Regions from separate parts of the Paenibacillus sp. M-152 genome, predicted to be linked through region 1. Evidence: predicted binding sites of a transcription regulator. Region 1 holds the regulator's gene; the other holds the start of a gene.

The links. The regulator LexA, encoded in region 1, represses DNA repair genes until DNA is damaged. The targets are predictions, from matches to a motif close to CGAACATATGTTCG.
Region 2: the regulator LexA is predicted to act here: its motif matches at 1,901-1,914, upstream of EGM68_RS15755 (YhjD family protein).

Annotation. Positions count from the first base shown of each region.
Region 1 is NZ_CP034141.1:3,253,377-3,256,592, forward strand. Features, by position in the region: gene EGM68_RS14080 (hypothetical protein) at 158-667, opposite strand; gene EGM68_RS14085 (DUF896 domain-containing protein) at 782-988, opposite strand; gene EGM68_RS14090 (LysM peptidoglycan-binding domain-containing protein) at 1,097-1,465, opposite strand; gene lexA (transcriptional repressor LexA) at 1,655-2,281, shown strand; gene EGM68_RS25740 (hypothetical protein) at 2,700-2,864, shown strand; gene EGM68_RS25745 (hypothetical protein) at 2,906-3,046, shown strand.
Region 2 is NZ_CP034141.1:3,587,405-3,590,620, reverse strand. Features, by position in the region: gene EGM68_RS15760 (transglycosylase domain-containing protein) at 1-1,263, shown strand, start outside; gene EGM68_RS15755 (YhjD family protein) at 1,439-1,852, opposite strand; gene EGM68_RS15750 (DMT family transporter) at 2,158-3,084, shown strand.

The DNA.
Region 1 (3,216 bases):
ATGAATTATCCACTCTCTTTCCACTGTATATGTAAGATTGTCTGTTTGGTCACGAATCAGATCGTTATGTGTGCCCATATTAAGCAAGTGGCCGCACCATGTTATATGAAAAAATAACATCATACGGCCTTACTTACAGAGCTACAGGCTAAATCGGTTATTTCTTATCTACCTGTATCTGATTGGATAGTGCAAACTTTTCAAGCCGCTCTGCGATGGCATCCGTATCGTAGCGTCCCAGTGATTTTGTAAAAATAAAATTACCGCCCTTCCCTTTTCTTTCAACGGTAACGTAACCCTTTTCAATTTTGATGGCTTTCATGTCCCCTGCCGTCATCGGACGTTCTCTTCCACCTTTTAACATATAGAGGGTATCTTTTCCCACTTTTAAATAAGGACGGCGAATGAAGAAGATAACAGCCAGCATCAAGTACAAGCCAAATACCAGCCAGTCCATTCCCCGCATGCCGGTCTTAGTCAAAAAGTAACTCATAAGCATGTACAATACAGCAAGACCAGCCAGCATGATTGGCACAGTAATATTACGGCCACGGAAAATGTCCATTGCTGAACCTGCGCCGTTAATGGTTTGAATGCCTTGTTTCTTGCGCGTTTTATTTAAATGCGCTGTGTTTTTACGTACTTTTCTTTCAAATGATCGGGCCATCTCTCAATTCCCTTCCCAATAAATATTACATTAAAACAACTGCCTTAAAGCTGATCTATATAGATACCAGGAAAGATACCTAAAACAAGGCAAATGATGCAGGCTTTAGCGACATTAATGCTTCAGCCCGTCATTTCCCTTCGACGTATCATCGTCCACAAATTCAATGGTTTCAAGCTGCTGCCGAAAATTACGGCGAATGTTGCCTAAATAAATTTCCCGAAGGTTGGCGCGCTCTGTGGTTTCCTCTTCTGTCAATCCTTCGGCTTTTGCTTTGCGCGCTAATTCATTAATGCGCTGTACCAAGCTGTCTATATCCAAATTGTGTCCCCTCCATAAAAGCAAAGATATAATACACTTTGACATGTAGAAAAGAGCTTGTCAAGGCTCCCGCATTGCGCTCCTTGACAAGCTCTATAGTCTTATAGATCAGAAGTGTGGAAGCTTAAGCACCTGACCTGCCTGCACTCCCCGATCCTCCAAAGCGTTAATACGCATAATCCCTTCAATATATACCCGTGTATCCATTCGTTCCGGTTTATGATTCACGGCAATATTCCATAACGTATCTCCAGGTTGTACGGTCAGCTTAATCACCTCTTTATTAGAAACTGAAGGTGCTGCGAAAACCGTAAGTACACCTGCCCCTGCAACCCAAACGATAATTACTAGAATAAGAAGCTTGAGTAAAAGAGTATTGGTAATAACCTGTAACAAACGCACCTTACCCTCTTTTCGGGTCTCCTGTAAATTCTCTAAGTTCATCGGGAAAATACTTTGATAAGTGCTATATTTCATAATTGGCCGCGTCCTCCAAACGTTTGTTCTTATGTTTTTCACAATATAACACGAACATTTGTTTTGTTCAATAGAAAAGAGAACAAAAGTTCGTAAATATTTTTAGGGATTATTTAGAACTTATGTTTGTACGAACGGAGGTTCTATGCTATAATTTTCCCAAACGTTACTAAATGGGGTTGATACGGTATGTCTAAGATTTCGAGCCGCCAGCAGGCCATTCTTGAATTTATCCGCAATGAAGTGCGTCTAAAGGGATACCCCCCTTCTGTGCGCGAAATAGGCGAGGCAGTCGGATTGGCCTCCAGTTCTACGGTTCACGGTCATTTGGATCGTTTGGAGAAAAAAGGACTCATTCGCCGCGATCCTACGAAACCACGGGCTATTGAATTACTTGGTCAAGACGAATCGGATAACAGCAACTTGATTAATTACTCCATTAGTCGTGTTCCCGTCGTCGGCAAAGTAACCGCTGGTCTTCCTATTACGGCGACAGAAAATATTGAAGATTACTTTCCTCTTCCCCAACACTTTGTTGGTGAGGATAAAATATTCATGTTATCTGTTGTAGGCGAAAGCATGATTGAAGCTGGTATTGCTAACGGAGACTATGTAATCGTACGTCAGCAGCAGACAGCTGATAACGGAGACATTGTAGTAGCTATGACAGATGAAGACGAGGCAACAGTTAAAACCTTTTACAAAGAAAAAGATCATATCCGGCTTCAACCTGAAAATCCAGCCTTTGAACCGCTTCGCCTGACACACGTCAGCATATTGGGCAAGGTTGTTGGACTCTTCCGGGACTTCCACTGATTTATCGTGCTTTCTTCCCCGTTATACTACCACGAATATAAAACCGGCCGCCTAGGCGAGCCGGTTTTATATTGTTATTATGTTTACTATGTGTGTCTCACAACTATTCTTTCCTTTTCAGCAACCTATATTGTCTCTACTATTATATCCCCCCCATTATCCGAAATAGTCCCGTCTGATCTTGAACTGTTTACTTTTATTAGCTAAACAAATGGAAATTTGACTCATGTGAACCTACTCTAGCCTTCCCCTATAACGTAAAGTTGGGAAGGCGAACGCAGGCTAGCATGAGTTTTTTTAAAAAACATTTAGGAACATAGGTACTAGCTTCTTTTTGTCTTTAGTAGATTTATGCTGATACATTACTAGCACAATTGACATATGTATATAGCAGACCTAAAGTAAAGGAGTTATGCAGATGATCAGAAATAGAGTTAAAACGTATAAGCATCGCATCGGGAAAAACAGATATCTGGTCGTTAAAGTCTTTCAAGCCGCAGCTGCTAAAACAGGAAGCGGAAATGCACTCGCAACTAACGCATTAAATATCAAAATTACCAAGCGTAAGCATAAACATCATTAAGATTTAACCGTACCTTCATTTCTTTGAAGGGAGGTGATATTATGAGCAGAAGACACAGCAACCGTGAATTGAGAAGAAGAAGATTAAACATCCGTTCCAACCAAAGAGCCACTGCGCGTGCAAGAGGTAACGCACTGGCTGTCAATCTGTTTAGCGTGAATGATGGACAACGCAGACGTTAATATTTATTTACAAGCAAAAAGCAGGAAGAATTCTTCCTGCTTTTTTTGTGTTAAATGATCCCCAAACTACCAATCCCGCCAGTTATAGCTTCTTCAAACTTGTATCAGCTTTGGTCCTGCTTGCCCGCTTTTCTTTATAAATTTTATAAACAAGGCTCGAACAGCTGGAC
Region 2 (3,216 bases), 330 kb from region 1:
ATGACACGTCAGCCCGGTTCTGCCATGAAGCCTATTGCTGCTTACTTACCTGCTTTGGAGAAGGGCTACACTCAGCCCGCCGGTCTTATTGATGATTCACAAATCATATTGAAAGACGGACGTAAGGGTTATCATATTCCTAAAAATTATAACAGAAGGTATGAAGGGCTTATGACAGCCCGTGAAGCACTCAATCGGTCAATCAACATCCCTGCACTGAGGCTGTTTTTATATGAAGTTAAAATTCCAAACGCTTGGAATTTTGTGCGTTCTCTTGGAATTACAACGATTCAACCACAGGATGAACATGCTCAAACAGGAGTGCTAGGTGGACTTAGTAAGGGGGTATCCGTCGAAGAACTGACCGCAGCATATGGGACGATTCCCAATATGGGCGTGTATAATGCCCCTCACTTGATCAGTAAAATTACAGATGCCAACGGTAAGATTGTATATGAATTTAAACCACAGACAAAGCGTGTATATTCGCAGCAAACCGCATTTTTGATGACGGATATGCTCAGAACCGTTATATCAGACCCGAGAGGAACTGGCAAACGTCTGCAAAAAGCTTTTAAAAGCTACGGTACCATTGATATCGCGGGTAAAACGGGTACGACACAGAACTTTGGTGATGTGTGGTTTATGGGATACACACCTGACGTTACGCTAGGCGTCTGGGCTGGTTATCGCCAACAGGTTAATACATTATCTCAAGAAGGTCACACCAGAGCACAGTCTGTGTGGGCACTGATCATGAATGAGGCGGTCAAGGACCAGCCTGAGCTTTTTAAGAATAAGCATTTTATACAGCCGGAAGGCGTTGTGAAAGTTACAGTATCTAGTCTTACAGGTAAGCTGCCAGGGCGTTATTCTCGCCAATCGGGTCACCTCGTGACTGACTGGTTTAACCAAAAGTATGTGCCGACCGAAGTCGGAAGAGAACAGCTTCCACGTTCTGCTAGACCAGTAGTTCCGTCCAAACCAGAGGTCAAGAAAGAAGATGTCCCTGAGGTTAAGGTGCCTGCAACAGATCAAGAGGAGGTTCCACCAGAGGAAACAGCTCCTGCTGTTCCTGACACAGATGCAGAGATCGAACCGCTTGATGAGAATAACGATGTGCCATCAACAGATACATCGCAACCTTCTATTGAAAACGAACCGGAGACACCTTCTGAATCAGAGAACCAGAGTGGTGCTCCAAAAACTCAGCCTGACGAGGTTATCTATCCTGAACCAACGGCTGATCAATCCAACAACTAAGCAACACGGCGATCAGTCTGTTGTAATTATGAGTAGAGCCAGCATTTTATGCGGCTCTGCTCTTTTTTTTCATATTTTAGATTTCTCCTTTTTGAAAATACGAGCCAAATTATTTGCTATGTAACCAATGGGCTTTAAAATCTTCTCTTTGTTTAGGCAAGTAGGCAAGGCGAGATTATAAGGGGGCATAGTCTTGGGTCAGATCAATTCCCAGGTAGTATCCGAGTTTACGCCGAACCTCACTGCGGGCAAAGGATGAAAGCATGAAAAATCGCCTTTGGTAACCGCGGCATACATACAAAACCTCTACGCCTTCATGATTTCGGATTTCGCTGTATATTTTCACTCCCTGTCTTTTCATTCGCGCTTTTGTTTCTGCTAATTGAACAGTTACGCGCTGTTGTACTCCAGTCAGGCTACGAATATACAAATCGGGCATTTTTAGAGGAGAGATATTCATAATACGAATGTCTCGTTCCAACACATCCAGCACAAGAGTTAGAAGTACACACATCTTGATCAGCCCTGCGTCTTCTTCAGAAGGCAAAGGAGCTTTATGCTTGTTATCAAGTACCTTTTTGTTTGTCATTAATATCCCCTTTACGCGGAGTGAAATTACAATATATAATAAGTATATAGAACATATGTTCTAAATATACCTTATCATAGGGATTTTTCTGTTGCCAAAGCAATCATCAATTATTGGAAAAGTGGCAGGGAGCCCTACTTCCATGTGCCATTGTCTAAAGGCTCTATCGTATATGACCGATGACAGTCAAACAGAGTTTGTGTTAAGCTGATGGATAAAAAACCTTACATAGAAGGGGATAGTGTTCTGCTAGCGGTCATTTTTTACTATTTAACTTAAGAAAGTAGAGAAAGAAGGTTTACATATTGTCACGTTCGTTATATGTAGCTTTATTATTGTTGAGCCTTATTTGGGGCGGTTCCTTTATGTTTATTAAGGTGTTATTGCTACATCAAGTAGGACCGTGGACCATTGTATTTCTGCGCTCCAGCTTTGGTCTTATTTTTATCGTCTTATTAATGCTTCTTATGCGTAAGCCGTTTAAAATCAAAAGCATTCCGTGGAAATCGGTTATTCTGGTAGCATGTGTAAATATGGTTTTACCATGGACGTTGATTGGTTTTAGTGAAACCAGAATAGCTAGCAGCATGGCTTCTGTATTAAATGCCACTACGCCAATATGGACGATGTTGGTGGGTCTTGTCTTCTTCGGAGCTGTATTTCATCGCCTGCAGTGGTTAGGAATGGGTCTCGCTTTTATAGGAATTGTTATTTTATTAGGTATTAATCCTGCATCTATGATTTCTGTTGATCCTGTAGGTTTTGGATGTATGCTGCTTGCGACTCTCTGCTACGGATTTGGAACACAGCTCTCCAAACGTTTTCTCTCCAATCTTTCTATGTATCAGGCTACCTTTGCGACACTGTTTGGTGCGGCAGCAGGGGGTGGTATTATGATGGCAATAGTAGACAGACCAGATTTGTCGATCGTTTCTGTTCCGGGAGTATTGGGTTCCCTAATAGGACTAGGAGTTTTGGGTTCAGGGGTAGCATATATCTTGTTCAACTATATGATTTTGCGCGGGAGTGCGGAATTCGCTTCTTCGGTAACGTATTTTGTACCAGTGAGTGCCATCGTATGGGGCTTTTTACTTCTGAATGAGCATATCGGCTGGAACGTGCTGACCGGGCTGGTTCTTATACTCGGGGGCGTCTTTATGGCCAATCAGCGCAGAACAGCCAAACTAAGGGTAATAGCTCCAAGTGAAAATAAAACACACTCAGGTCATTAAGTGTGTATTCGCCAAACCTTTGGTATAATGCGTCAACTCGCACATACAATAAAGCATGCTCACACATAAAATAAAATATGGTGCAGCAAAAAAGCAAGCTGTTTAGCAGGTGACAAGGTGTGGTATAATAAA